2 linked regions of the Aureispira sp. CCB-E genome follow. The protein of the gene in region 2 interacts with the protein of the main gene of each other region in a pairwise test. Links are inferred from orthologs where the notes say so. Each region holds a gene or a part of one and is shown on either strand. Other genes may lie near its edges. The genes, in order: ung and QP953_RS10855.

Region 1 (16,132 bases), 2.9 Mb from region 2 along the record:
CAAAGGGACAAAGTAATGCCATTAATATTGACTCTATCGAGTTCCGTTACTATATTGATAATGGCTATGTTGGCCCTGCCTCGCATACGCTTGCCGTTAACATTTATAGATTAAGAGATGGGTCAGGAGCTATTGCCGCTAATGGGGTTCTAGATATGGATGAGTTAACACTAGTTGGTAGTAATCAAGTAACACTTTCTGGACTAGATACCTTACCAGCACCTAGTTATGGCGTTGGTGTTGCTTCTAATTTTGTCGATGCCATAGGGAACCCTCTAACAAGTTTAGATGATGATGGTTGGTATTATATTGCCATTAGAGAAGAACCTGCTGCAATGGGAGGACCTGCTTCGGTTACCCTAAAGACAGGTCTTTGGCTAGGAGCTCATGCCAGCAATTATGCTTTGAATACTTTTAGAACAGCTCCCGATACTATTATCAACCCTGCTCCTCTTATTGTCTCAGATGTACCTGCGACTAGCCCAACTAGCTATTGGTCTGGATTTGGAACCGACTTTGTGCCTTCCATAGGAATTCACCTAACCCCAGATTCTACGACAACCAATATTGCTATGGTAGAAAATTCTCCCAATATATCTCTAGTCATTACACCAAATCCTACCATCAAAGAACTGACAATTGATTTGAAGCTAGATGTTGCTCAGGATGTAGAATATATTTTGACCAACGCAATTGGTCGTGTATTGATGACCTTTAAAAGCGAGCAAGTTATGCTAGAGAAAAAAACGATCAATTTGGAAACAATTCCTCCTGGAACGTATTTTCTAACTGCCAAAACAAAACAAGGTAACCTAACCCAAAAAGTGATCAAACAATAGAGTTTTGTTTCTTGTAAGAACATTCTAACACTGCCATCAATTCCAAACAAATAAAATATTTGTAGCGCAAAAATTGTCCGTCAATTTTTGCGCTTTTTTATGGCACTTTTCTAGTTTTCTGTCCCATACATCCAAACAAGTCTTATAATCCTCTCTCACCAATCAACGAGCACTGGTGTTATTTTTTGCCTAAAAAATTGGCTTTGGAATATAGGTCGCACAAGATGTCTCCATAAAGTGAATACCTAATAATTTCTGAGTGTTTTTTTTCTAGACACAAAAATATATTTCAATTTATCTGTTCAAAGAAAAGCAAAAACGCATTTTTTTGTTTATTTTACCTTTGAACGATATGATTATCTCCCCCACTGTATTTTTTTCGCCCAAGTTGTCCTAAACAAACAATAAGAGTTTTTCATGTCAAAGTTTCCACTAAAACATTTTTTTCCCAAAACCCACCAAAATCTTTCTTTGGAAGAGGGTATATTTAATATTGTAAACTTTTACTCTTCTTTTGTTTGTATTTTTTTCTTTATTGCAGCACATATTTTTGGTTTTTCATTAGTCACCAAAGTAGCACTTTCTATTTGTTTTGTTTTTTATGCGCTCATTTATGCCTTGTCAACGGCAAAAGGATGGTTTGAAGCTTTGGTGTTTCCATTCGTACTTTTCACATTAATCGTTATTTCCTTTTTATGGTATTATTTAGGAGGTTTTTATAGCGATATTCCCATTGTTTTTATAGCTGCTTTTATCATCTTTATGATTGTAATGCCACCTCGTCATCGTTGGATTGGTATTACATTGTCGTTAATTACATTAGGAACCTTTATCTTCATACAGAAAGTACATCCTAACATCTTTCCTACAAAACCAAGCCCTCAAAGTTTGACAGATGCAATGACAGTTACCACAGTCCTTACTACCTTATTGATAGGGCAAATCATTCATATCCTCAAAAGTCGCTTTGAATTAGATCGGAAAATTTTGCAGCAAAAAAACAAAGAACTCAAACAAGCCACGCAAGCAAAGTCACAATTTCTTGCCAATATGAGTCATGAAATTCGAACCCCCATGAATGGCGTTATTGGTATGACAGATTTACTCAATGATACGGAGCTAACAATGGAGCAAGAAGAGTTGCTTAATGCTATCAAAATCAGCGGTGAACGGCTGCTTATTATTATTAATGAAATTTTAGATTTTTCAAAAATTGAATCGGGACAAAATCAGTTATTGCAAGAGCCTTTTTCACTAATCGAATGTATCGAAGAAGCGTTGGAAATTAATGCGCCAAAAGCGATTGACAAAAAATTAGAACTAAACTATTGGGTAGAGCCTAATGTTCCTTTTTATATCTTGGGCGATCACGGAAAACTTAGTCAAATTTTAATTAATTTGATTGGCAATGCCATTAAGTTCACTAATAAAGGTGAAATTTTGGTTACTATAAAAAAAATTGCCTCAACCAACCATCATATCGACTTAATGTTTAGTGTTAAAGACACAGGAATTGGGATTTCGAAAGAAAGTCAACTCGAACTGTTTGATGCGTTCACACAAGTAGATAATTCCAACCAACGAAAATATGGTGGGACAGGTTTAGGACTAGCTATCAGCAAGTTTTTGGCAGAAATGATGGGCGGTCAAATTTGGGTGGAAAGTGAAGAAGGACAAGGTTCGACGTTTTCTTTTACCATCAATGTTCCTCGATTAGAAGAAGTCCCGCCTCTTGATCAAGTTAGTATTCGAACTCTAAGAGACAAAAAAATACTAGTTGTTGATGATCACGAAACCAACCGTTGGGTGATCAAACGCCTGCTAACAAAGTGGGGAATAACAGCCTATGTGGTAGATTCTGCCGCTGCTGCAATGGAAGTTTTTAAAACAAAAAAGGATTTGGATTTAGCTATATTAGACGCTTATATGCCTGAAAAAGATGGCATTCAATTGGCACAAGAACTCAAAAAAAACAAAGCTCCTTTTCCTCTAATTTTGTTTAGTTCTGGTAATAAACCAAATTTTAAAAACTTCAATAAATTATTTGTCTCGTTTATCCGAAAACCTTTAAAGCAACATCATTTATTACAAACGCTCACCGATATATTTTCAAAATCTGAGGATCAAGCCACTCGGAAAAAGGCAACAATTTTCAACACTTTACTTGGTAAGCAAATTCCATTAAAAATATTGATTGTCGAAGATGATTTTATCAACCAAAAGGTTATCGGTAAAGTTCTAATAAAGTTAGGATATAAAGCAGATATCAGCAGCAATGGCTTAGAGGCACTTGAAAAACTTAAAAATACCACCTATGACTTAATTTTTATGGATATTCAAATGCCTGAAATGGATGGCTACGAAACGACCCAATCAATTAGAAATAACTCCAGTCTTAACCATTCTCAACTTATTATTATTGCTATGACAGCCAATGCTATGCAAGAAGATCGCGACAAATGTTTGAGCATTGGAATGAATGATTACATCAGCAAGCCTGTTATTGCTCAAGAAATAGAACAGATCATTCGAAAATGGAAAGAGGTTTAAGCCTCCCCCTAAACAACAATTATATTTAGGGGGCAAATGCCGTATAGCAATCTCTAATTACCAACTAATTCCCAAGACTGTCTTTACTTTTTCAGTTGCATCAATTCCTCCTTTCGAGTACAACAACATCTGCTTATCTAGTATATACGTATAGTTATTTTTTTCCGCTACCTTGGCAACTGCTTCATTAAATTCCTTATAAATTGGTTCTATTAATGTTGCTTCTTTTTCCATCAATTTTCGATCTGAATTTTGAGCATCTTCTTGCAATTCGAGTCTCATTTTTTGCAATTTAGCTTCTGCTTCTTGTTGTTGCCTAGGAGTCATCAACCCTTTTTTTATAGAATCCATTACTTCAGCATAATACGCTTCCATATCTTGCTGTTTTTTGTTGAATAGCTTTTGCAACTGTTGCCCATAAGCTTCAACTTCTGACTTTGCTTTTTTATAAGCCTCCATTTCGGGAACAATTTTCTCTGTTTCGACAAAAGCAATTGTTTGAGCAACACTTTTGGGTGCCCAATGGAAGCATAAAATAAGGGTAAAAAAAGCAATTAAAATTTTACTATTTTTCATTGTGATGTCTTTTTTGATAGAATCATATAGCATTTATATTGATCCTTTATTTTGATTTAATAAGCGTAAAAATAAAGGCTATTTTGACAATATTATGGCCCTTAACAATACCCTAATATTAGTTCTATACTTTTTAACAAAATTTAACCCTAAGGCAGCTTCAAAGGCAATAAAAACAACTAATAATCAATTACTATAGGCAATTACTCCGTAAAATTACGGACATCTAAATCATGGTAATCCCGTATTTACTTTCTCTTCAATAAGGCTGACTTTTGTCATTGTTTAACATCATTTCCCAAAACATACAATTGTCCCAATACTATGTCTCATCAAATACCTTTTTGTGAAGAAAAAAAAATAAAAAGTTACAGCGGTTATCATGAAATTTATGCCAAAATATTTAAGCCTAAGCATGTAGAGGAACTACAAAAATTGGTCAAGTATTTTTATAAGAACAACATCAGCTACTCGATTATGGGTACAGGTTTATCCTTTAACAATGCATTTCAGCATCAACATATTATTTGTTGCAAAAAGCTCAATCAACTACACTTAGACCTAGAAAACAATCGAATTCTAGCACAGCCTGGTGTTACATGGGGGCAAGTCATGAAGACCATCGTCCCAAAAGGCTATGTTCCCCCTGTTGTTCCTACTGCTAGCAATATAACTGTTGGAGGCAGCTTTTCGTGCGATACCTACTCTAGAATGACGGCGACATACGGCAAAGAAATTAACCAAATAATCTCCTTCAAAATTATCATTCCTAATGGAGACATTCTATACGCAAGCCGCTCAGAAAATGAAGACTTATTCTATGGTGCTATTACAGGAATGGGAACAATAGGAATTGTTATTGAAATAGAAGAACGTGTGGTGTATGTTGGAAAAAATCCTGCTTTTTGCTCAATTGTAAGAAGGTTTGACCGAACGAAAGGAGTTCGCTTCTTAAACCCTAAAATGAATTTTGACCAGCGAGAAGAAGAAGACTGGAAAGGCTCTTGTGCTGTATTTTATCATAAAAAAGGAAATTTGTGTACCTTATTAGCCAAACACAACTGGATAGATACAACAGCCCGTAATCCAACTTTGGTACACCAAATTAAAAACCCTTCTCGTGTTATAGGGGACTTTTTGATGCATTTCTTTCCAAAAATTGCGGAATTATCTTGGGATTATTACTACAAGATAATTGGCAAATCAGCCAATGAAGAAGCTATTTTTATTGATTCTCCTTATGAAGCATCTTTTGTTATGGAAACCAATACATTTAGCAAAGCAATTGCTAGAAAATTAAATATAAAACTCAATATGTTGCAGGTGACCTATGCTATTCCTTGTTCAACGAATTCTGAAACGGATCGATTGAAGTACGAAGCATTTGTTCAAAATTGTATGCATCTCCTAAAAACACATCAACTCCATACTGTTATGGTAGATGGAGCCCATGTTCCTCCTAGCAAAACGGGTTTATTTTCATCTTCCAACTCCAATCAAAAAAGCTACTTATTTACCATGACCTTTGAAGGGCTTGCTTTGCGTGATTACGACACGGTAAGAAAAACGCTAGAAAAGATTAGTAGTATTTGCTATCATGAATATCAAGGTAAAATACACCTTACTAAGAATGTAATTTGCCCCAAAAATATTCTCAAAAAAATGTATGCAGAGGCAATAGAACAACTACTTGTATTAAAAGAAAAGTATGACCCTAAACATTTGCTTCAAAATAATCTACTCAATGAATTATTTGACTTACAAACATTACCAACTAATCCATCTCCAAACACAACAACACTATTAGAACAATCCTATTAGAATGAATGGCTACTAATCTTGTGTAGCTCCTTAGAAAAAGAAATAACCACATTCTGCTAAGAGCAAGATGTGGTTATCTTATAAATAGGATTAATCCGTTTAATTACCAATACAATAAATAGCAATTTTTTATTAGGATTTACAACCCTAATTCTTTTTTCAATTTTTGGGTAGCATCAATTCCGCCACCATACGCCATTAGAGTCTTTTTATCTAAGACATAAGCATATCCATTTTTTTTGGCAACACTAGCAATTCCTTGTTCGAATTTTTCATACATTGGTTTCGATAAGTTTTTTTCTTTTGCTAGTAATTGACGGTCTGCTTCCAAAGTATTTTTATCCAAGTCTTCCTGCATTTTTTGCAGCTTCACCTCTGCATCTTGCTGCTGTTTAGGAGTTAACGCCCCAACTTTTACTTGTTCGATGATATCTGTATAATATTTGGCAATGGCTTTTTTCTCTGCATCCAATTGTTTGACCAATTGCTTTTGGAATGTTTCCAAAGCAACTTGAGTACTTTTATATTCTGGCATTGCTTTAATGACTTCATCAGTATCAATATAAGCAATTGGTCCTTGTGCTTGCACAACAAAAGTTACCCCAAAAAACAACACATTCATCCACAAGATATGGGCTAATAAATTAGAATATTTATTCATCTTATTTACCTAAGCTTTTAATGACATCTGCTGTTAAATCTTTGTCATCCGCAGCAAAGATCAAAGTAGCACCATCTGGAGCAGTAAAAACAAAATCGTATTTTCTATCTTTTGCAATCTTTTGGATCGCATTATAGACTTTTTCTTGAATTGGTTTTACCAAGCTTTGACGTTTTTTAAACAACTCCCCTTCTGGTCCAAAGCGTGCTTTTTGCAAGCTACGCACTGCTTTCTCCTTATTCACAATTTCATCTTGTTTGGTTTTACGCATTTCATCGCTTAACAAAGGCTCACGAGTTTGGTATTCGCGATACATTGTTTCTATTTGATCGTATTCCTTTGCGATTTCTTGTCTCCAACGCTCTGCCTGTTGTTCCAATTCTCTCTGTGCTGTTTCGTATTCAGGAACAGAACTCATAATTTTTTCCATATCAACATAAGCAACCTTTGAATATTGAGCTTGTGTAGACAAACCAAACATCAGCAAAATCACTAGCAATGATAATTGTTTCATAAAAGTATTTTATTTAGATTAAAAAAGTTGTTCGAAAATTCATTACTCCATTTAAAAATCTTATTAAACTGATTATCAGCAAGATGCCTTTTATTGATTTTTATGTTAAAATACTAATAATCAATCTAATACAAGATGTTTTTTTTTATATTTTTCGTAGAACCCAAACTAAGCTTGCCGAGTAGGCTTGTGCTAGTAGCACAAAAGCCCAAGGTCATAAGCGCAGCGAAGTTAACTAAAAGCAAAGCGCTCACGAAGTACCACGCAGTAGCAGCGAAGCTAATCAACGGAGTATTAAAAATTTATAATAAGAACTAACTGTCGGTCAGAATTAGCTCATAGTATTTTCAAGCGTTTTTTGGTGCTTACCCTCTCAAAACCAAAATTCCATTTATAGGTTTAGGTTTGAGTCCTCCCTCCTTATACCTAACAAGATTGTTGCCAAGTTTATAATAAAAAACAAAAGGAATACGCAAAGTTGGGGCTTTTTTATCAGATGGAGTATGCTTTTAACATAAGTTTAAAAAAAATACTCTATTTCTCCCCCACTTGGCAATTGTACCAATCATTGATAATAACGCTTCATAGCTAATTGAGACACCAAAAGAAAAACTAAAAGAGACTAGTGTATAGACAAAACACAATCATACTATCTAATCACTATTCAACAGGCAAAATCCAGTCAATAGGTGTTTTTCCCTGTTTTTCTAAATAGGCATTCGCTTGAGAAAAATGCTGGTTGCCTAAAAAAGCTGGTCCCGCCAATGGCGAGGGATGTGCAGCCTCCAAAATCAAATGTTTTTCAGCATCAACTAAAGCAGCTTTCTTTTTAGCAAAATTTCCCCAAAGCATAAAAACCACACCATCTCGCTCGTCAGAGATTTTTTTAATAACCGCATCGGTAAAGTTTGCCCAACCAATTTTTTGGTGCGAACCTGCTTTTTTATGCTCTACTGTCAAGAAAGCGTTCAATAGAAAGACCCCCTGATCTGCCCATGTCTCTAAATTCCCATGCTTGGGCTTTTCAAAACCAGGCACATCCTCCAACAATTCTTTGTATACATTTCGCAAAGATGGTGGAATTTTAGCTGTTTTAGGAACAGAAAAAGATAAGCCATGTGCTTGCCCAGGACCATGATAAGGATCTTGCCCTAAAATAACAACCTTTACTTCTGGCAAGGGCACTTTATTAAAGGCATTAAAAATCAAATTTCCAGGAGGATAAATTGTTTTGCCTTCAGCATTTGCGTTTTTTAAGAAACTTTTAATTTGAGCAAAGTAGTCTTTTTGAAACTCTTCAGATAATGCCTCTTTCCAAGTTGCTTCTATTTTCACATCCTTTATTGCAGCCATATTTTAGGTGATTTTTTAAGTAATTTAATAGGTTGCTAATATATGTTTTTTTGAGTCACAATGCAAGTTCAACACGCCATCTTTAGCAATCGTAAATTGTGCATTATGTTCATCTATGTCAAGACAAAAAGTCAAATAGGCTAAACATCTAGTTTCAGCCAATTTTTTGTCTTTTGATATTTTGTCAACTATGAGCAACTATTATAAATAAAAAACAGGGAAGTCACATTAAGTGCAACTTCCCTATCTACGGTTATGGTTTTGATAAATATTAAATCTACCAACCTTTTATTCTATAGTGGTTTTACGTCAACAATTGATCAAATAACAAAGCTTTAAATTCATCACTCATCAAATCCAAGTCGCCATTTTGGGCTAGTTTTTTCAACTCTGCTTCTACTTTTTGAGGCAAATTACTAGTATCAACAGCTTCCAAGTATAAGTCAACATCTGCTTCTTCGTCTCCAAATCCTTTTAGGGACAAATATTGCCCGTCAATACTCAATGTAAATTCGCGTTCAAAAGTCCCATTTAATGGAATTCCATTAATAATCACTGTTTTAGTCCCTTCGTTTTTAATTTTGTACAACATACGAATGGTCTCTTGTCCAGGATTAAGCATAAGTAGTCCTTTGTAATCCAATCCCAAACAAATATTTTCCAACAACCCCATAATTTGCTTTTCCATTTTGGCTGGTATCTTTGCAAACATTGGATTCTTAGAACTAGTCGTTTTTATATTGACCTTCCAGAATTTGTTGAAAGTAGGTTTAAGAACTGATGATAGTTTATTTGCTTTAAAAACGCCTTCCATTTCGTCCAATAAGGTGTGTTCTTTTTCTTTTAATTCCACACTCAAAAATGGCGTACAGTATTTTTCAATACACTCCTCGGCTTCCAGATGAAAAATATCGCTAGCTTTGCGCCAAGACCTAAAAGCAGCTTCTAAATCTCCTTTTGCTTGGTACATTTTTCCCATGCTAAAATGCCCTTCTGCATTGATTTCTTCATCATCCATTTCTAACAATCCTTGAAAAGCAGCAGCTGCGGCATCCCAATTTTCTGCTTGGGTATAGATAATTCCTTTTTTATTGTACAACATCCACTTGTCGTCTAAGACAATATCCAATCCTAAATCCAAGTAAGTAATGGCCGCATCTACAGAACCTTCCTTCACACGAGCTTCAGCTATCCCAATATAGGAATCAATCAATTTGGCATCCAAATCAATCACACGACTAAAATCTTCTATAGCACCTGCAGAATTGCCTTGATGCAAGCGAGCCCAAGCTCTTCCTAAAATAGAATTTAGTGCTGCCAAATCGCCATAAATTTCTTTTTCGATGGCATGGGTGTAAGCAATTTCTGCCATTTTATGCTTCTCCTGTTCTGCATAAAATTCTCCTTGGCTCTTGTAGCGATTGGCATCCTCTGGGTCTTGACCAATCCAAGCCTTAAAGGCCTCTTCAGTTGCTTTGGCATCACCGCTCATATTGTGCAAATTAATTTTTTGCAACCATAGCTCTCTATCATCAGGATTTTTCTCTAGTGCTTTAGAAAGATCCTCCAATGCTTCTGAGTAATTTCCCAGACTCGTGTGCACAATAGCCCTAACTTTATAAGCTACATCATAATCAGGTGCCGCTTCCAAAGCTTTATCTAAGTAACCTAAGGCACCTTTAAAATCGTTTTCATTGCTAGCGTAAACCCCCATAGCAACCAAAGTGTCTACATGGTCATCGTGTACTTCTAAGATGCTTTTATAAATTTGTTTTGCTTTTTCTTCTTCTCCTAACTTTGCATGCATCAAAGCCAATCGTGCTTTGTAATCAGGATTATCAGAAGCTTTTTCTATTGCTTGTTGATAATACTCAATAGCATCATCAATATCTCCTTGCAAAAACATGGCTTCACCAACATAATAATAACCGAATGCTTCTTCGGGGAAAGCTTCGATTGCTTCATCTGCTAAATCTTCTGCCTCTTCATAATCTCCATCTTCTAGGGCATCCAAGATGTCTTCCAGTAGTTCTTCTCTCTCAATGAGCTCCTTTTCTGTCATAAGTATTAAATTCGTATCGTGAGTGTTTTCTAAATCAAATTATGTGTCTGTTTTATGACGTTGTAATGAAATCCGATTTGATTTTAAGCTAAATAAACTCTCTCCTCGCCCAAACAAACCTTAAGTAGCTAATAATCAATAAAATAAAAACCACTCCTTTTGCCTCTTTTAAAAGAAAAAAATTCAACAAAACATTCGCTGTCCATGAGGTCAAACAAATAGACTCATTACCCTTGTAAGTTATGTAATAGTTTTTAGATAAAAAAATCTAAATTAAATTTATTCTATATGGAGCCTCCTCCAATTTTGCACAATCACATTAGCTGTTTCTTTATACGTTTCAACTTTAGACAGACCAGCCAAAACAAAAGCACATAAAAAACTAATTATCAATACACTGAAATCAAATATCAATTTAAAAGATACGTATTTTAACTACAAAAGATAAAAGATAGATTTTAAATCTTTTTATAGAATTGTGCTTCTTTTTAAAACAACTTTATCTTTGCTTGTACAAGATTAATTAAATAGATGCTGCTACAATATAAAAGTAATCACTAATTTTGTGTAAGTTAGCTAAGGACGGTTACAATACATTAATACCTCCTAACATTTGCTGGATATTTAATAGAAAGATAAACTACAATTAACAAAACGTTGCATAGTTTGCGTATTCCAGCATCTTTATTACAAAAGCAATGCAGTAGTCATTCGCCCTATATCAAGAATGTTTACTACGCTCAGGAATTATAAAATTTTATGGCAGAAGAAACCGAAGAAGTAATCGAATTAAAAAAAGTACCTGTTGACTTGCAACCTGTCAATTATCCTATGCCAATGGTAGAGGAAATGACGAGTTGGCCGATTCATAAACTCAGCCAAGAGAGAGAAGAGTTTATGAAATATGCTTCTGAATTTACAACTCAGCTGATCATCAACAAAAAAAGAAAGGAAAGTATGAGCGAAGCCATTGCCAAAGTACTCTACTTGGAACGGATGCGCATCGTTAACGAACCTTGGAAAGTAGATCCGCCTGATGAGATGGATTTTTGGAATGACATTCGAAAAAAATTGCTTCGAAAGTCCTTAGATCAAACAGAAGCTGATGTCAAGGAATACAACCATCGTTTGTTAAGAAGAATTACAGAACGTTATTTGCGAGAAATCATGAGCAACTTCAAGATTTCTACTTACAAAATGGCTCAAAAATTTTTGCCCAAATTATTTAGTACCATTTTAAATGCGTCTAGTATTTTTCGTTCTAAAAAAAGACTCCAAGACAAACTCCAAATTGTTGGTGATGTAGAGACCATTCGTGCCTTGGTTCCTCAGGGGACAATTGTTTTGGTTCCAACACATTTTAGCAATTTAGATTCTATTTTGGTAGGTTGGGCAGCCGATCAAATTGGGCTCTCTGCATTTACTTATGGCGCAGGAATTAATTTATACAATAAAATTTTAGGTTATATTTTTCCTAGACTGGGTGCTTATGGTCTAGATCGCCGCAAAAAGAATGACTTTTACTTAGAAACCCTAAAAGCATACTCGCAGCTCAATATGGAGCGTAGAGTACATTCTATTTTCTTTCCTGGAGGCACTCGTTCTCGCTCTGGAGCATTAGAAGACAAATTAAAAATGGGCTTGCTTGGAACAGCTATTGATGCTCAAGGCAACTTATTTCAAAGCAAAGCCGACAACAAAATCTTTATTGTTCCTGTTGTATTAAATTACCATTGTGTTTTAGAAGCCAAAAATCTAATCAATTCACATTTAGAGCGTACGGGCAAAGAATTATATCTGATCGAGAAAAAAGCGTTTGGTGGAGCTTATAATTTCTTAAAGTTTTTCTGGAAATTTTTCTCTTCTACTTCTGAAATTGTCGTTAACTTTGGGCAACCAATGGATGTTTTGGGAAATTTTGTCAACAAAAATGGACAAAGTTTAGACAAACGTGGCAATATTGTTGACTTGGAAGGCTACTTTATTTCAGGAGGAATCATTCAGAACGATCAACAACGCAATGCTCAATACACTAAAATGCTTGCCAAACAAATTGTCAAGCGTTATTCTAGAGAGAATGTTGTTTTGAGCAGCCATTTGGTGGCGCATACTGCTTTTAATATCTTTATGAAAAAGTACCCTAGTTTGGATTTATATGGTATATTAAGGCTTCCTAAAGAAGATAGAGTAATTGCATTGGAAGTATTTCAAAAAAATATTGAATTGCTTCGAAATCGCCTTTTAGAATTAAATCTAGCTGGCAAAGTTCGCTTGTCGAATGTTGTTAAAAATGGAAGTGTCCAAGAATTAATCAAGCATGGAATTGATAATATTGGCATTTTTCACGTGCAGAAAGCACTCTTTATTGATAAAAAACAACAGATCAAAAGTGAAAATCTTAACCTTTTGCTTTACTACCATAATCGCCTATTGGGGTATCATTTATCAGAACACATTGAAGTAACTAACATAAAGTAATAATGAGAACACTACTATTTTATCTATTCATTTTCACTTTTTTAACAGCTTGTTCTAACGAAGAAGACAAGGCATGGGAATTGGCTTTAAGTCAAAATTCAAGTGCTGCTTTAGATTCTTTTTTATTAGTCTATCCTGATAGTAAATATGCTGCCGATGTTGCAACGCACAAGGAGGAATTTGCTTGGTATGCTGCCAAACAAAAACATACGGTTTATAATTACAAAAAATATGCTGCGGATTATCCTAATGGCAAATACAAGGATCAAGTTCCAACATTGATTGATTCGATCAGTTCTGACAATATTAGTTTAGAAGAATTGACGAAGAGTACCTTTATTGGTAAAATTGACTATGGCAATCGCGAAACCGAAGTCATTGCTTTTAGTTTTGCTGAAATCAATAAAGATAGTGCGGGCATTCGTTTTATTGCTAAAATAAATACTTCTGATATTCGAAAAATGATTGAAGGTAGAATCGACCCTAATGGGTACTTAATTATGTTTATGGAAAACCCAGACGACAAAATTATGCTTAATATTACGGATGGTAGAGCATATCGAAAAGACAATAAAGTTATGTTAGAATCTACCAACATCAACCAATATTGGAACCTGATAAAATACAATGAAGAATAAGTTGTTCGTTTGGATAATATACTTATTTTCATTTTAACTGTAATTCGCTAAAACAACACCAATAGCACTACCCTAACAACACACGATTAAAGGCGTTAAGAATAACTATCGTATTAATAATAGTTGTATGATACCTTTAAAATACTTTGTGAGTGCTTTGTGATGCTGCTAACCAACACAACAATTTTTAACTCAATTCGTTTGTGAGGCAATAATTAGCGAATGACTATTTTATAAACAACTTCACAAAAAACTGATACCATTCAAATTATAATCTTATGAAATTATCTAATGTAGTTCTCCTAGTTGTATTGGTGGGAATATTTTTTAGTTCTTGTAACAATTACCAAGAACAATACGAAGCATTGGTTGAAAAAAATGCTGCGGACCAAAAACGTCTACATGAATTAGAAGAAGAAGATCGATTAGTTCGTGGAGAATATTCTCTTGCTATTGAAACCTTAAATTCTATTGAAGATACCTTAAGAACCATTGCCAATAATGAGAAAGAAATCCAACGCTTGACTCAACAAAAAGAGTTTAGTGGTAACTTATCTCAACGTCAGGCAATTATCGCCAAATTGCAAGCATTAAGAGATGCCAACGAAGCTGCCAAAGATGCTGCAAAGAAAATGCAAAAAAGAATGCGCTCGTACCAAATTGAAAATCAACAGCTCAAAAAAATGATTGCTCAAGCTGAAACGAGAATCATCGAAAAAGAAGAAGATCTAAAAGAAGCTCGGACGATTATTGATGATATGGAACTTGCTTTGGCAAAAATGGAGGGGCAATTGACGGAAAAAAGTGGTCAATTAGATGATGCGTATAAAGATTTGCAAGAACGAAATGCTGCATTGACCGAAACCAATGAAAAATTGGCAACAACTATTGCTGATCTAGAAACAAAAAATGATTTTATCGATGAACAAGCGAAAGCGTATGTTGCTTGTGGCGATAAAAGAGCTTTGCGCAAAGCTGGTATTCTAAGTAAGACTAGTATGAAAAAGTTAACCAAAACGTATCAACAATCTGTCCGTGAAAATGGCGATGAAATTGACTATTTTAACAACGACCAAATTGATTGTGGAGCCGATGGCGAAATTATATATGTCTTGCCTCTTCGCGACGAAAGCTCTTACGAAATACAAGGAGGTGTCCTTGTTGTTAAAAATTCAAAAGTATTCTGGGCTACCGACAAAACAGTTGTTTTGGTAAAAAATAACTAATCATTCGGCTGTCTTAAAAGTGAATTATTCCTTACCTACATTTGCTTTTGGACAACAATTTTCAAATTATAAAATCATCCCATTAGCAGCTATTTCTGCTCCCCTTTAATATCTAACAAGATTAAAAATACTTATGAGACTAACCTTATATATAGGATTCCTATTCTTCACCATTTTAGCAACCAGTTGTGAAGATTATCAATCTAAATTAGCAGAAGCTCAAAAAGAGCAACAGTTGTTAAATCAACAATTAGGAACTTTAGAACAAGAAGAACGCCTTATTAAAGGTGAATATGCGGATGCAATGGAAACATTATCAGCTATTGATCAAACGTTGAGAGAAATGGCGCAACGCAATGAAGAAATGGATAAATTGATCCAACAAAAAGAGTTGGCAAAAGGGACCACCAAAGAACAAGCAATTATGGTGCGTTTGCAGTCACTCAAAAATGCTAATATTGAAGCCGATAAAAAAGCTAGACGTCTCCGTACCAAGGCTAGAGCCTTTAAAGTGGAAAACGCACAACTCAAAAAAATGATTGCTCAGTTAGAAACTCGATTTACAGAAGTAGAGGCCGAAGTCAACAAAACGCAAACGACGATTGGCAACATGCAAGTTGCACTCAATAAATTGGAAACAGAGGTAGCTGCTACCGAATCAAAACTTGCTTCTGCTTATGCCGATTTAAAAATTAAAACGGTTAACCTAGAACGTACTAATGAAGAACTAGAGGCAACACTTAGCGATTTACAGAGTAAAAATGCCTTTATTGAAGAAGATGCCAATGCGTATATTGCTTGTGGCAATAAGAAAATCTTGCGCAGAAATAATATACTGAGACTGTTAAGTGCTAAAACTCTAACACTTGAATATCAATCACAAGTAAAAAAATTGGGCACACAATTCGATTATTTTAATAACCTAGAAATCGACTGTGGCAGTGGAGAAATTCAATACCTACTCCCTACTAGAGATCCCAATTCTTATAAAATTGAAAATGGTATTGTTACTATTTTAGACAAGAAAACATTCTGGGCAACTTCTAAAACAGTTGTTTTAGTCAAAAAATAAGCACTTGACGCACTGGTCGCTGTATAATTTGCAATTCATATATTTGTAATAAAAAGGGGCATTGTTAATCGATTAACAATGCTCTTTTTAAGTAGGTCACTAGAAAAATATAGCTAAAAATAAGATTGATTTGTATAATTTTTTCTGAACGATTACTTCCCATCCAAAATACATCTAATGCGACTTACCTCTTTCATTTTTTGATTTTTTAAATTCATTCATCGTTCTACATCTATGGCGACAATTATAAAAACTGAAGACGGCTCTAACAGTATTCAATCAGCCCAATTTGAGGCTACGTATCATTCCATTCATGGTGCTATTCAAGAAACACAAACCGTC
Region 2 (16,117 bases):
ACAAGGGTCGCAAAACAACATTGGGGCTAAAGTTTTCAGGGTGCTCCTTTAATGTTTTTAATATTTCTGCCTCCGAAAAACGTATGTCCGTATCCAACACCTCGTAACTATCGCCTTGTTTGACAATTCGGCTACGTTTGTTGGGAGAAAGGTAAAATAAGTTGATTTCTCGGGCATAGGCTTGTTGTTGATAACCTGCTGCCTCCAAATCTTGAATGGTTTGTTCTATAATTGGTTTGGAAGGTTGGTGTAGTAGTTCATCTTTGAATAAGGGGATCATCTGACGTTTGAATCCTGCTGTATTGGCATTGACAATGACCAAACCATACGCCCCAAAAATCCAATTTAAGAAATGCTTTACCGCCTCGCTATATTGTGTTGCGTTGCCATAAAACGCTTCTAGTTTATCGGCTACTTCCTTTGCATATGCTCCGTCTCCTAAAATTTCTTTCGTCTGATCCAAAACTGTCCGCAAAGAATCAACCGAATATTTTCCTACTGGACCGCCTTGTTCGTCTTCCCAAATCAAACGATTGCCAAACAAATTCAAATGATTGACTTCTTCAAAATCATGGTCTTCTCCTCCTGTCCAAAAAATGGGTACAAATTGCTGTTTAGGATACTTTTTGGCAAGCTTCTCTGCTAAGTTAATCGTACTAATTATCTTATAAATACTATACAAGGGACCTGTAAATAAGTTGGGTTGGTGTGCGGTAACAACCGTATAACAATTGGCAGCTTTTAGCCTCTGTATATTCTGTAAAGTCGCTTCACTAGCTTCCACATCTTCGTACTGCATCTCTAATTCCTTAACCAAAACGTTGCGTTGTTCTGCTTCAAATTTCTTGTTCTTTATGACATCTTCAAATACTTCCAAAGTAACATCGTACTTATAAAATGGTCGAAGATTTTTGTCCCCTAACGTATATGCTTTATCTGTATCCGAAAACTGAGGAATATCCTTAAAATCAAAGGTTGTAATGTTCATTGTTTGTTATAAATTTGTATAATAATCCTTAGCTGTAGTGCTACATTATTTTCATCTCACCTCCCCAACAAGAAGAAGGCAGTTTTGGTTGTCAAAAAATTGATTTTTGAAAATTTATCACTAGCGTTATACCTCTAGCCAATAACACTCCCCCTTGACAAGATTATAATTGGTAACAATCCAACAGCAACTGCTGCAATACTTTTGCTCCCATTTCTTCTGCTACTTGAATATTCCGTTCGGGAATTTCTTCTGGCGCTTCGTAATGCTCTAAGGCTCTTTCGATGCTTTCTTCTCGAATGATATGCAACGTTGGATAAGGAGAGCGGTTCGTATAATTAGAAGCATCGTCCAGTGTTGTCCCCCCAAATTGATATTGTGGATGAAAACTAGCCAGTTGATAAATCCCTTCATAATTCAACTGATCCAAAAAGGATTGTCCCATGTCTACTAAATCCAAGTAGGATTCAAAATCTTCAAATAATTTAGGATAAATTAGTAAGGTCGTCTCAGTAGTAACGTTCTTATCCAAGTAGTTCAACTCTCTTACCAATTCCTCTAAAACTTCTTCTAAACTGTCTTTATTCGAAACATGGTATCGGATACTATCCCTCAAGACCTCTCGCTTGGCAAAAGGACAAAAATTCAAACCTACAACCACCTTAGCAACCCAATTTTTGGTTTGCTGAACAATTTCTTCTTCTGTATAATTTGTCATATGATGCTATTTGCTTTAAAAACATACTTTTTTTTAGAATACCCCCATTTCATAAAGTTTGAATAAAATCCAAACCAACATGATTAGAAAAAAAATAGCGGCATTGATGAACAACCATTTTCCACGTTTCTCTTTTTCTGTATTCAACTGAAGGGATTCTTTTGCTTTGGCTTCTGATGCATCCAAATGCCGTTTACCTGCTCCCATATAGTAAGCATCTAAAATCACATCCACTGTTAATTTGTCCGCTTCTTTGATGTAAATTAGTGCGCTTGTACGGTCTAATTCTGTAGATGCTAATGGTACAATAAAGGTATTGTTGGTAGAACCCATTATTTTTTGAAGTTTAAATTCCACCCCTCCCTCTTCCAGTAAAGCAATTACATCTGCAATTTCATCCTTGCTTAAATTAACATAAGGTACAAAACCTTTGAGTTTTTCTTTTTCAGAACTTCTATAATCATCTAGTATATCCATGGTTTATAAACATTAGCTAAGTGGCTGCATTGTTGATTTATTAATCTGCAATTTTATATACTCTATTGCTGGTTGATACGTCTCAATGCCATGCCCTACATTGGGAAACACCTTAATAGACTGAATATTTTTCAGATAACGTTGAGCATTTGCCATCGATTTTTCATAAGGCAATAGATAGTCATTGGCACCAAACAAAAGATGCACAGGCGTATCAACAATCCGCAACTCTGCTCCCATTGGATATGGTTTTTGGGTTTTATCTTGATAAAATTGAATCACATAATGCATATAATCCATAATTAAATCTTTCGAGTTTGAAGACAAACAATGATGGTCACCGCAAAAAACAATTTGCTCAAAAAATAGGTCCATATTTTTTTTGCTAGGAAACAAAATTGGTAGCAAGTTATAATATAGATTTTTAAAACCTAACGATATCATTCTAAAACAGCCCGCATTTAATAAAAAAGCTGCCTTTATCTTCTCAGGATTGGTTATCGCCAATTTCATACATACCAAACCTCCAAACGAAGCTCCAGCAATATAGGTGCGCTCTATACCAAGTTGTTCTAGTACTTTATTTGCCCAAATTCCATAGCCATTTCCTTTAATATCTGGTGTATGTCCAGCACTCAGATTAGGTTGCCCGTTGGTTTCTATCAGATAAATTTTTAAAGCTTCACGTTTTAATAAGTCTAAACCATTGTCAAAGTCCCAAAAGAGCGCACTGGTTCTAAATCCAGGAAAAATCACGATACTTTCTGTATAATTCTCATCCAAATTAAGACCATAAACCTGCGTTTGCCCTAATTCTGTTTCTACAGAAATTTTAGCATAAGGACGACCATTCGATGCTTCCATTTTCGCCACCCAACCTTCTATTCTCTCTTTTCCCTCTTCAGGATTTTTAAATGACGAGGTTCTTTTTCTAATTAAATCACTCATAATTTTTTTATTTATGGTAATATATAAGCTTCTACTCCTTCTCCATACTTACTAATTAAAGCCGCTGTTTTTCCATTTGCTAAAGGAAGCAATTCAATAGCTCTTGCCTCTCCTTTGACTCGCCACCCAGATTCCTTGGCAGGTAAAGGATACAAAGCCTTATTTTTTGCCAACAAAACCGTTCCAATACCAGCATCGTAAGCAACCGTTTCCACTTCTGTATCTTTCCAATTTCCAACCCCTAACAAGTCACTCTGACCATCTTTATCCCAATCCCACAACACCATACTCCTCAACAAAGAAACTTGAGCAGCAGCAGGCAAATGTATGGTTTTCTTAAATTGTTGCTGCTCATTAATAAAAATAGTATGCTCAAACGTCCTAGCTTCGTACACCAAAGAACTATCAATGTTCGTTACGCCTAAAATATCTCCCACCTCTGCCTGTGCAAACTGCCCATAAGTAGGGTATTTCTTAGCAATAAAAGGCATTTGTTGCGAACTACATTCTCTTCCTCGAACAGGAAGTTCCTTGCCTTCTTTATTAAGACTTAAATAAATATCCTCTGTCCCATTTCGATCAAAATCTCTAAAATATACTTTCATGGGCTGATGGGTGGATGGATGAAATTTATTATTCGTTCCTAAATTGCCTGCAACAATATCTAAATCTCCATCTTGGTCATAATCATAAGCCATTAGAGATTGCCACCATCCCATTTTCAGAGGGTCTGCTATTTTTGCCGTTACATTCTGAAATCGACCATTGACTTGCTCATAAAAGGAAACAGAAAACCACTCTCCACAAACCACCAAATCCAAGGCACCATCTTCATTAAAATCAATACTTAATACATCTGTTACCAAACCAACATACTCTAGAGCATTTGCAATAGAACCAATTTGATCTTCAAAATTTCCCTTTCCATCATTCACTAAAAAGTAAGACTTAGGTGCTTTGGGATAACGACCTGGTTCATTCCGACCTCCTACAAACAAATCCAAATCTCCATCTTGATCGTAATCAAATGCTTCAATCGCTTGGGTACTAGACTCAATCGCTGGAAAATTATTTTGACGCACAAAATTTCCATTCTCATTCAAATACAAACGATCTTGTAACAACATTGGTTGATCTGCAATTTCACCACCACCACCACTAGCAACATACAAATCCAAATCCTTATCGCCGTCAGCATCAAAAAACAATGCGCCCAAATCTTCAAAGGATTTATCTTGGTTGAAAGCCTTTATGCTTTTGGGAGTAAACGTGGCATTAGTTTTTTGAACAAACAATTGACCTGCTTGATTTTGATTGCCACCAATATAAACATCTGCCAAGCCATCACCTGTAACATCACCAACCGCAATAGCACCTCCTAAGGTAGACATTTTGTGAGGGAGTAAAATTTCTTTCTCAAAGTCATTAAATCTACTTTTTTTATAGGTAAAATTAATTCCCAATTGCTTGGCTTGGTTGGTTAATTCTTCTGTTTTAATTAATGGCATAACAGACTCCGTTGCATCTTCCCAATACACCTCCAAACGTTGATTGGCAGCAACTGCCTTCAGTGTTTGCTGTTTGCCATTTTGCCATTGAACCACCAGTCGATCTAGTGTTTGAACAGTTCCCAATCCAAAATGCAACAAAGGCTCTACAGAAGACTGAAAACCTCTTGTTAAGGTCAACTCTTGATAAAACACTTCTTCGCCTTTAAAGCCAATTACTTTAGCATTTAGCAAAGCAGCAAAGTTGTTTTCCTTGCTTTTGAGAACGACTTGCAGATAAGCATTATTTTTTGTTTTGTTTTCGATGATAGAAGCAGGTGCATCTATGTTGTTGGTCACCAAGTCTAAGTCACCATCTTGGTCCAAATCTGCATAAGCTGTTCCATTCGATAAATTAGCCGTAGACTGAATCCAAGTATTTCGCATGTCCTCAAATTGAAGTGCCCCAGTATTTCTGAGGTAATGATTTTTGGCTTTGTATGTTGGAATTTGTTGAATCCATTTCATACGTTCTGCCTCAGGAATAGGCTGCCCTCTTAACTCTATTTTTCGATTCCTTAACTTCATTCTAAAATCATTGTCCAAGGCATTTTGTTTATAACCATTGGTAATGATGAGATCCTTTAGACCATCATTGTCAAAATCTGCAAACAAAGGTGCCCAGCTCCATTCTGTTTTTGCGGTTCCCGCCATATTGGCAATCTCCGAAAATTGCCCATTGCCATTATTCAATTGCAATTCGTTGTACATATATTGTGGTACATAACCATATAACTCTGTCAGCTTTCTAAACGAAGCAGGTTGCATCGAAGCCATTGAAGTTTTTGCCATTACATGATCCTTGGCTGCCATATCAACCGCCACAATATCAGGCAAACCATCATTGTTAAAATCATTAATATCACAGCCCATTGAAAAATAGGCTACGTGTCCCATTTGTTCCTTAATTTTATCCGTAAATGTTCCGTCTTGATTATTAATCCACAGGACATTAGGTTGTGTATAATCGTTAGAAACATACAAATCTGTCCAACCATCATTATTAACATCTGCCGCTACAACTCCTAGACCATAGTCATATTTCAGCATCCCCAATTCAGCCGTTACATCTCGATACGTCCCATTTTCATTTTTATACAAATGCGATGAATTTTCTTCCAATAAGGCGGGATTTTCTTCTATTTTCTTACGGACTTTGTCCACAGTAGTCGTTCGATTAAAATCTGCAAAATGATTGTTGACATACAAATCTAAATCTCCATCTTTGTCATAATCAAAAAAAGTAGCTCCTGTTGAATAAGCAGCATCGTTAACCCCATATTTTTGCCCTTCTTCTGAAAAAGTCAAATCTCCTTGATTAATAAAAAGCAAGTTTTCGGGTTTGGCATAATAATCTTTCATCCCTGACCGACAAATATAAATATCCAACCAACCATCATTGTTGACATCTGCCAAAGTTACTCCCGTATACCAAGACGGTTTGCCTTGTTTATCCTGTACATTGATCTCTGCTTTTGATGTAACATCTTCAAATTTCAAACCTCCTTTGTTAAGGTAAATTCTATTATCTACTTGATTTCCTGTCAATACTAAATCGGGCAACCCATCATTGTTTAGATCGCCCACAGCTACGCCACCTCCATTGAATAGATATTCCCAAGATAAAATATTAATGGTAGCAGTTTGTGTAATGGTATTCTGAAAATCAATCCCTGTTTGAGCAGCTGGCAATTCTTCAAAAAGGTACTCTATGGGTGTTGCTGCTGTTTCTTTCTTTTCTTTTAATAACGCATCAATATCAGGTTGTTCTTGATTACAAGCAGTAAAAAATAGGCTTCCTATAACCAATACATAACAATAGTAGTCGTATTTCATATATTTTACATTTATTAGCAATTATCGCACATTAGAAAATACAAACAAGGCAAGGGGATAACTTGATCGATACTAAAGATAAAATATATACGCATATTGTAAATTAATACTTCGTAGATTTTTTGCTTTGGTACAAAAAAAGGTGGTCTTGAAAAAATCAAGACCACCTCTCATAAAAATATATGTGTAACTCTTAGCGAGCTTCTATTTAGAATTGCTCAACACCACCAAAGTGGAAGTTACCTTCGATTTCAGCATTCTCATCAGAATCAGAACCGTGTACCGCATTCTCACCAATGCTCTTAGCATATTTTGCACGGATAGTTCCTTCAGCAGCTTCAGCAGGATTAGTAGCACCAATCAACGTACGGAAATCCTCAACAGCATTATCTTTTTCTAAAATAGCTGCTACGATAGGACCAGAAGTCATGAATTCTACCAACTCACCAAAGAAAGGTCTTTCCTTATGTACGGCATAAAATGCTTCTGCACCAGCTTTAGTCAACTGAGTCATTTTCATTGCAACGATTCTAAAACCAGCTTCATTAATTTGGTTCAAAATTCCACCAATGTGTCCTGCTTTTACAGCATCAGGTTTAATCATTGTTAGCGTTCTATTAGTAACCATTTTCCTACGTTTATTTGTTAGTTTATAAATTTTATTTTTGTTTGCTTATTAAGCTTGCCGCAAATGTAGTAAAATAAGTGGAGTAATAACAAGGATTTTAAAAAAAATACTACAAAGTTCCGTACAAATCAATCCCCAAAACCAAGGGCATGACAAAGTAAACATAAATCGAAAAAAGCAATATAGACAAGAAGACATTAAGACCTATCGCTGCTTTAATCATATTACCGATTTGAATTATTCATATTCCAGTAATTAGCAGCAAATTGATAGCCAAAGAAACCTAGAAAATAGATCGTCCATAAACTATTGGCACCAGACATTCCTAACAGCACACCAAGCAATGCTAATGAGCCAATCCCCCAAAAGGCAATGGCAGAGACTTTCGCATGCATTTCATACGTTGTGCCCTTAAAGTCAAAATACATATAACTCGGTATAACAATTGACAAAGCAAAAATAGCAATCAAAGAAGCCTCATCCCAACCTGTGAGCGCATAAGTAGCAATAGCAGTTAGCCCTACAGCAACACCAATACCAACAACATTTGCCCCACTAGATTCTTCAGGGGTTAATGCATACCGAGCCGTTTTATCTAATTTGATAAATAAATTGAATAAAGGATTCATCACCCATGTCATATAGAAAGCGATTGCCAATAAAACAACCACAGGAATCAAAAAGGGATAATGCGCCGATATTTGCCTTAAATAACGTGCGCCAAAATACAAGCCAATGATTATGAACCATTGAGAACCTTCCGTCTTGTTTGCCATCCAGAACATCCAACTCAAGAAAATTCGATACATAAAATTTTTCGCTTTCAAAGCCTCCAACAAACCTATTCTAGCATCATCTAAATTAGGATTAATGCGTAATGCTTGTGCAAAATGCTCTTTTGCTCCTTCGTGATCCCCTGCTTGAAGTTTTGACCAACCGATATTATTATGCGTATAAGGATTATTCGGCTCTGCCGATAAGGTATCTTCCATAGAAGCCTTCAACTCCTCCTTTCGACCCAACTGTGTAAGAGCTTTTACCCGAATATTCAAACAATCGACTTCACTCGGATCAATTGCCAAGCCTTCATCGGCATATCTAAGAGCTGCTTCCCAATCTTTTCGTATTAGATGAATACGCCCTAACAACCCTAGTAAATTAACATAGGTAGGCGCTATGTTTAGTCCTGCCAAGGCAATTTCTTCTGCTTCTACCAATGCCTCTTCATCCGTTAGGTTCAATGCCAAAAGAAAATAAATCAATGGTTCTTCGGGATACGTACTTAACAATTGACGTGCAATATCAATCGCTTTGTCAGTTTTTCCCATCTTGGTATAACAAATGAGCATTAGCAACCAAGCATGCCCATTATCGGGATTTATTTCCATCGCTTTTTGCAGCTCTTGCAAAGCCATTTCATAACGATGGACATCTATCAAAGATTGAGCACGGTTTAAAAATTGTTCTTGATCAATCATTTTATTTTTTCAGGTTAAGATATTTCATAACATCATCATATAGACCACTCTGATTGGCATATAAGACGTGATTTTTAGCAGTAGCCAACCAATCTTTGGTAGAAGGTTGATGGCGTTTAATCGCGTTTAGCAAGTCTTTTTGGGTAATGGGAACAACTTTATTTTGCATTAGAGACTCTTCCAATTTACTTTCTACAGCAATATCAATAATAGCTTTTAGGTCTGCTCCAGAGTAATCCTTAGTTTGCTTAACCAATTTAGAGATATTAATTCCTGCCTCCTTAGGGATTTGCTCCAAATACAAGTTTAGGATGGCTTCTCGTGCAGGTGCATCAGGTGGTTGCACAAAAATGATTCGATCAAAACGTCCTGGGCGACGAAAAGCAGCATCTAAATACCAAGGGCTATTTGTAGCTGCTAGAATTAATAAACCATCGTTGGAATAACGAATCCCGTCCAATTCATCCAGAAATTGATTGACAATAAAACGGCTAGAAGAATTTTGCATGTTAGAACGACTCGCTCCCAAGGCATCTACCTCATCAAAAAATAAGACACAAGGCTTGCTAGCTCTAGCTTTTTGAAAAATTTCATGCAAATTGCGCTCGCTGCTTCCTACCCACATATCCAAAATATCACTAATCCCAACATTGATAAAAGAAGCATTTATTTCACCAGCCGTCGCCCTTGCCAATAATGTCTTTCCACATCCTGGAGGCCCATACAACAAAACGCCTCCTCCTATTTTTTTACCATAAGCCTCATATATTTGAGGATTTTTTAAAGGATGGATAATTTTTAAAGCAATCTCTTTCTTAATAGACTCTAATCCACCCACCTGCTCAAAAGAAATAGCAGGTTTTTCTATATCGGCAAAAAAAGGTGCATCCTCTTCAGAAGATTCCGTTGTGTTTCCCATCGCCATGCCACTATCCAAAATAGTATTTTTAAGTTGTGCTTCAAAGCCTGTATCTTTTAGTGCTAAATTAGCATCAATGGCTTTTTCATAGTACGCCTTTGCTTTGGGTAAGTCCTTATTTTCCAAAGCTAGTTGTGCCAATAAAAAGGTAAATGCAGGTGTGTCGCAACCTTGTTCTTCTAATTCCTCTGCAATAACTGCCGCAACTGACTTTTTATCTAATGCCCAATAGGTTTGAGCCAACCAAAGTTTTGCTTCTTGGTCTTCTCCCGTTAAGCGCAAAACGACTTTTAACTCCATTTCTGCTTCTGACCAATAGCTTTGATTCATCAATTCTTTAGCTAGCATTTTTCTTAAAATAGCGTTGTCAGGAGATAAAGCAACCGCTTCTCTTAAATTTTTAAGTGTGTTGTTCATAAGTTTTATTTAATTCTATATTTTTCTGCCGTTGTATAGTAGCTACTAAAACTATCCAATACAGCTATTGTCATGTTACCCAATGCCTTCGATTAAAGCATCATTCCTTTACGTTTTCGTACGATCTCTTATCTATTACAATCTTGAAGCAACTTATCGTAGAAAAACCAAAAATTTAATGGTCTACTATTGGGAAAAATAGTACTTTTATGTCGCTTTGCATAAACTTATTCTAATTATCATTCAAGGAATCGTCTTGATTATTATACTTCGCAGTCATTCACTTTGTTACTCCCTTCGGTCGTGAGCTCGCTATGCTCGGCTTGCTCATCAACAGCTAGTTCCTTTGCACTACTCGGCAAGCTTAGTTGGCGGTGGTATGCCCTTCAGTTGTGGATGCTTCGCCGTTGTTTATCAACCATTTAAAGCTTTAGACAACAAAAGTACATTTTATTAATAATCAGACAAATACGATTTTACCACAAAATAATGTATTCAACACAATGAAATTATTGGTCGCTAGTGCTACAGAATTTGAAATTATCCCTTTATTAGATTACTTAAAAAGTAATTTTAAAAACAAAGAAAACAGACGCTTCTTTTCCCAAAAGATAGACATTCATATTTTAGTGACAGGAGTTGGTCCCATTCACACAAGTTTTGCATTAGCCACAGTATTGGCACAGCATAATTTTGATTTAGTTCTAAATTTAGGTATTGCTGGTGCTTTTAATAAGAACTTCAAGATTGGAGAAGTATTTCAAATTGTTAACGATCGTTTTGCCGATGTGGGAGTGGAAGAAGCCGATGGAAGTTTTACCGATTTATTCGAAATGCAATTGATGGACTGGAATGAGCCGCCTTATATTAATGGAAAACTATATGCCCCTAACACAGAACACAAGTTTTTGCCGCAGGCTACTGCCATAACCGTCAGCAAAGTACACGGTACCTTAGAAAGTATTAAAAAAATTCAAGGCAAATATACCGCTGATTTAGAATCTATGGAAGGGGCTGCTATCTTTTATGCTTGCCTACAACATCAAATTGATTGTTTGCAAGTTCGTAGTGTTTCCAATTATGTAGAGCCTCGCAACAAAGATAATTGGAACATTCCTTTGGCTATTGACAACTTGAATAAGGTTGCCGTAGAAATTATTGATTTATTTTCTGAGTAAAAAGCAAAAAGTCATCGCCCGATTTATAAAAGCGATGACTTTCCTGTTAATGTTAATACATGCTAACTAAACTCTATTATCTTCCGTTCTCTCCCTCTAATATCTTAATCATTTGTTCTTCCTTAGCCGTTCGTTTTTTCTTTTTCCACTGGTTAAAGAATTTCCCCCATGCAATTGGATCAAAAATAGACTGTGGCGCTTGTTGACCTTGATAAGAATAGTCGCTTGATTGTTGGCGCAAGTATCGAATAGAACTTTCTCTACCATCGGCATCTGTTGCATTAGCGACTGCTAATAGTTGTTGTTTATCTAGATTATCCTTAGCGATAGCTTCTAATTGACCTGCACGGTTGGGTTGCATTGCCAAAAACTCTGCTGCCAAATTGTTGCGATCTGGCCAAGGAAAAACGGTAACTTCTTCCATATTTATCTCTGCTGGTTCTAATTCTACCGTCAAACTATGATACATACCGTTGATATCTTCAGGAATAACAATATCTCTAGCCTCAAAACCTACTGCTGAGAAAGATAATGTTTGCCCTTTCTTAACAACAATAGAGTACATTCCTTCGTAATTGGCATATGTTCCTCGTGTTGTCCCTTTTACCGCTACTGTTACAAAAGGAACATAAGCATATTGAGCAGCTTGCCCTTTGGTCACAATCAGACCATATACTTCAACAATATCAGATTCTTCTTGCGCCATTGTCGTCAAGGCAAAAAAACTAAGAACTAGTGCAAGGAAATATTTTGGTGTCATCATATTTATTAGATTATAACAATCATAAGTAATTGTTTACAATTAAGGATAACAGACATTATCATAAAATACATGTTTATAATAACCTCTATTATTGTTTGATTTTAACTTTAGAAACCACTTTTACTGTACCTCATTAAACGTTAATTGGGTAGTTGAAGTTGGTTTTTTAACGCTTTAATAACAAATAAATTTACGAGGGAAAGAAAATCCCATAAATATCTAAGCCATTTGCAAATAATAACAAACCTAGCAGCAAGATAATTCCAACTACTTGTGCATATTCTAAAACCTTTTCGTTAACGGGTCGACGTGCTACGATTTCAAAAAGCAAAAAGAGTACATGCCCACCATCTAAAGCAGGAATTGGCAGCAAATTCATAAAGCCTAAAATTAGCGATAAAATGGCTGTCATTCTCCAAAAATATTCCCAATCCCAATAAGGAGGAAACATTTGACCGATGGAAATAAATCCTCCTAAGCTATCTTGTGCCTTAATTCTATTGGTAAACATCTGTCCAAATGCTTTGATTTGATTGGCCAAAAAGTCGTAACTTTTGACGACAGCGACAGGAAAAGACTCAAAGAAACCATAATGAATTGTATCTAAGGCAAAAAATCGAGGTGGTCCATAAGGAGCTATTCCAATTATTCCATTTTCTGTTGTATGAACAGTCTTGGTTTGAAGTTCTCCATTTCGATAAAAATCAACGGTTATATCTTTGTCTTTTTCTTCAGATGCTATTGCCAAAAAGTCGTTAAAAAAAGGTGTTGGTATGCCATTTAGTGCTACAATAGAATCTTCTCGTTCAAACCCTACTTTTTCTGCTGGCGATTTTCCTGCAATTTGTTTTGCCACAAAAGGCACCCTTGGTTCGAATAAGCGAATTTTTTTCTTGCTATATTTGGTCAATTTGACGACAGTACTATCAGGCACTGTTAATGTCATTTTTTCTCCATTTCGTTCTATTGTAAGTTCAAAAACTTGATCCAAAAGCATTTTGGCGGTCACAACTCCCGAATTAAATTTATCAAAAGGCTCCTCTCCGATTGCCAAAACTTTATCTCCATCTTGCAATCCCATTTCTTCTGCTAAACCAGAAACGGCAATTCCATAAACAGCATTTTCTGCTGGCAAGTACTTATCGCCATAAATCCACGATAGCATCGCAAACAAAAAGATCCCTAGCAAAAAATTAACCGTCACCCCTCCTATCATTACAATCAAGCGTTGCCAAGCTGGTTTGGAACGGAATTCCCAAGGTTGAGGTGGTTGAGCCATAGCCTCTCGATCCATGCTTTCGTCAATCATCCCTGAAATTTTCACATAACCTCCCAAAGGCAACCAACCAATTCCATACTCTGTTTCTCCTATTTTTTTCTTATACAAATGAAATCCTGCATCAAAAAACAAGAAAAATTTCTCCACACGCATACCAAATTTCTTGGCGGTCCAATAATGCCCAAATTCATGTAATGTTACTAAAATTGACAAGCTCAATAAGAGCTGCATTCCCATAATAAAATACCCCATTTTTCTTATATTCTTTTATTTTACCTGTTTGTTATACCAACAGCGGTTTTCTTTGTTTGGCTTGCGAAAATACAAAAAGAAATTGGCTCTTTTGTAGATTTTTTTTAACAATGTCGTGCTTCATGATTAAATCCTTGCTGTCCTATCTATAATAGTTCGTTGAAACCACGCAGTAGCAGCGAAGCTAAACTTTATTAGTTTGATAATTAATAAGATATAAACCTACTACATTTTATGGTAAAATTCTGATTATCAATCTAATAAGAATGTGCTTTTTTATCTTTTTGGTAAAAAAGTAAAAAATCAACGAACTACTAATCTATAAATAACATAAAAATAACAGTATTTTAGATAGAAAGTTGAATATGTTCAACACGTTACAATTATTCAACCAAACAACTTCATCGAATATTCCTAAACGCCTATAGGATTCCTCACAATATCAAAACCAATGAAAATATTATTTTATTTTGCACTCATTTTAGTTCTTTGCAGTTGCCAGAATGCTGTAAACAAGGAAAATATGAAAGAGAATAGTGCTCCTAGCAACAATACCACACTTCATTCTAAAACAATTTCTGATTCCTCGTCTAACTCGACAACACCAACATTTAATACCCTACCTCCTTTAGCCCAATACATCAATGAACTTCCTTTTTTTAGTTACCACTTTCCTTTAGAAGCTCCCAAAACTCGTCTGCAACTCCGCGCAGATACCATACAGTTTTTAGAGGGCGTAGAAGATGGCGATTATTCTTATTATTATAACCTAAGAAAAGCATCTACTACCAACATTCAATTCGAAGGAGGCTGGTATGGCACATCAGGGGAACAAGACTGGGTATCGCATTATCAGTTATTAAATAGCAAAGATGGTCATCCTATCGTCTTGTTGGCAGTGCAGTCTCAAGAAAGTTATGGTGGGTATCAAGAGGAGATAGAATTCCATTATAATGATTTAAAAGAGTTAATAGCACAAGGCAATACTAGTATTCCTGATGACGAGGATGCTTTGAGTCGAATTGCTCAAGATATGGCCAATGTAGGAAGATCTATTCGTACATTAAACGGCACATATCAAAAGCATGATATTAGATTTTGGGTATGGGAAAAGAAAAAAGGAACATGGCATAATATTTCTTCGCAAGTATTTTCGTCTCAAATGTATGCCCGCTTAGAAGCAGCGCTTCCCTTTTGGGCTCAAAATAAAGTCCTCCAACCAAAACATTCTGGTTTCTTTTTGATTGAAAAAACTTATTCCAAAGAAGGACTGACACAAAACCAAGACCATTGGAAACATTGGCTTGGTGTCGAACAATTAGACCAAGTAAATTTCAATCTTAATATCCATGCCTCATCTATTGTTCTTGAATTTTCACCTAACAAACATATTCGCTGGGATTGGAATGGAGCACAATATACACTCAACAACCTTCCTACTCCTATTCCTTGGAAAGATGAACCTTGTACAAAAATAGATTATTCTAGCTCTAAAAAATATATATTTGCAGGAAAAATTGGGGAAACGCCAATTCAGATGGAAGCCTCTTTTAATTATGGGAAATTGCAAGGTTTCTATTGGTATCCCAATAGACCTCATCGTAAATTGCCCATCGAAGGGAATTTCGAGGCATCTATAGAAGCTACGCTCAATTTTTATCGAATCAAAAATAATGAACAAAGAGAACGATTCAATGGTTACTTTGCTAATTGCCAACTCAAAGGTTGGTGGCAACATCAAGAAACTATGGAAATAATGCCATTTAGTCTAGAATTGGTCGACTAAAACGCCTGGCGGGTAATGTACTTGTTGCCTTCTTAGCTATTACTAAATATATTCAAAACAATAATTTGCTACCTCAAAATAATATCTTGGACAAATAAGTCTTTTGTATAAGAAATTAATAGTTAGCAGCGCAGCTAACTATTGAGAAATAGATTATTGTTAAAAATACACAAAACGAAAAAAATGTTTTACGAATTTAATGGTTACAAACCTGTTGTGCACGAAACAGCTTTTGTACACCCACAAGCAAATGTTACAGGAAATGTTATTATTGGTGCCAAGGTATACATTGGTCCTGGAGCTGTCTTGAGAGGAGATTGGGGGCAAATTATCGTTGAGGATGGTTGTAATGTGCAAGAGAACTGCGTGGTGCATATTTTTCCTGGCAAAACCGTTTATTTAAAAGAAGGAGCGCATATTGGTCATGGAGCCATTATCCATGGGGCTACTGTAGGTAAAAATGCACTGGTCGGAATGAACGCTGTTTTGATGGATGATGTTGAGGTAGGTGATAATTGCCTAATTGGTGCGCTGTGTTTTGTACCTGCCAACACCAAGATTCCTAATCAAAAACTAGTCGTGGGTAATCCTGCCAAAATTATCAAAGATTTGCCTGACGAAATGGTAGATTGGAAAACGGAGGGCACTGCACTCTATCAACAATTGCCTGCTGAATGTCAACAAACCCTCAAAGAGTGTGTGCCTTTGCGTACGGTTCCCAAAGATCTAAAAGTTCAAGATTATTCTAATTACAAAACATGGCATGAGCTAAAAAAATAGTGTTTTGGGCATTCCAAAAGAGTAATGATTAAAATATCCACACTAAAACAACTTCTTTTTTTGTTAAAATGGCTTGAAGGTTGTATTATAATTAACGCTTATATTGAAGTTATTTAATATAGT

What was found.
Region 1: the proteins of QP953_RS10855 (region 2) and ung interact in binary tests that used the Escherichia coli proteins (3 or more experiments, as listed by UniProt). The link is inferred for Aureispira sp. CCB-E from one-to-one orthologs.

Annotation. Positions count from the first base shown.
Region 1 is NZ_CP133671.1:5,811,658-5,827,789, forward strand. The notes cover bases 6,469-9,369. They hold ung (uracil-DNA glycosylase), read right to left. Parts: upstream 8,315-9,369; coding sequence 7,622-8,314; downstream 6,469-7,621. Other genes in these bases: QP953_RS22735 (OmpH family outer membrane protein), read right to left, coding at 6,469-6,961; QP953_RS22745 (tetratricopeptide repeat protein), read right to left, coding at 8,619-9,369. Also shown: QP953_RS22710 (T9SS type A sorting domain-containing protein), read left to right, coding at 1-839; QP953_RS22715 (response regulator), read left to right, coding at 1,257-3,389; QP953_RS22720 (OmpH family outer membrane protein), read right to left, coding at 3,447-3,965; QP953_RS22725 (FAD-binding oxidoreductase), read left to right, coding at 4,290-5,786; QP953_RS22730 (OmpH family outer membrane protein), read right to left, coding at 5,926-6,447; more of QP953_RS22735, read right to left, coding at 6,449-6,468; more of QP953_RS22745, read right to left, coding at 9,370-10,376; QP953_RS22750 (1-acyl-sn-glycerol-3-phosphate acyltransferase), read left to right, coding at 11,136-12,854; QP953_RS22755 (hypothetical protein), read left to right, coding at 12,857-13,492; QP953_RS22760 (hypothetical protein), read left to right, coding at 13,771-14,718; QP953_RS22765 (hypothetical protein), read left to right, coding at 14,852-15,790; tRNA (5-methylaminomethyl-2-thiouridine)(34)-methyltransferase MnmD, read left to right, coding at 16,025-16,132. UniProt on the Escherichia coli protein: Excises uracil residues from the DNA which can arise as a result of misincorporation of dUMP residues by DNA polymerase or due to deamination of cytosine.
Region 2 is NZ_CP133671.1:2,866,159-2,882,275, reverse strand. The notes cover bases 5,433-8,318. They hold QP953_RS10855 (nucleoside-diphosphate kinase), read right to left. Parts: upstream 7,143-8,318; coding sequence 6,723-7,142; downstream 5,433-6,722. Other genes in these bases: QP953_RS10850 (tetratricopeptide repeat protein), read right to left, coding at 7,367-8,318; QP953_RS10860 (VCBS repeat-containing protein), read right to left, coding at 5,433-6,514. Also shown: bacillithiol biosynthesis cysteine-adding enzyme BshC, read right to left, coding at 1-988; QP953_RS10875 (DUF1415 domain-containing protein), read right to left, coding at 1,152-1,706; QP953_RS10870 (hypothetical protein), read right to left, coding at 1,740-2,183; QP953_RS10865 (alpha/beta hydrolase), read right to left, coding at 2,196-3,131; more of QP953_RS10860, read right to left, coding at 3,143-5,432; more of QP953_RS10850, read right to left, coding at 8,319-8,620; QP953_RS10845 (AAA family ATPase), read right to left, coding at 8,622-9,956; mqnB (futalosine hydrolase), read left to right, coding at 10,460-11,134; QP953_RS10835 (carboxypeptidase-like regulatory domain-containing protein), read right to left, coding at 11,211-11,897; RIP metalloprotease RseP, read right to left, coding at 12,088-13,428; QP953_RS10825 (hypothetical protein), read left to right, coding at 13,880-15,214; QP953_RS10820 (transferase hexapeptide repeat family protein), read left to right, coding at 15,398-15,994. UniProt on the Escherichia coli protein: Major role in the synthesis of nucleoside triphosphates other than ATP. The ATP gamma phosphate is transferred to the NDP beta phosphate via a ping-pong mechanism, using a phosphorylated active-site intermediate.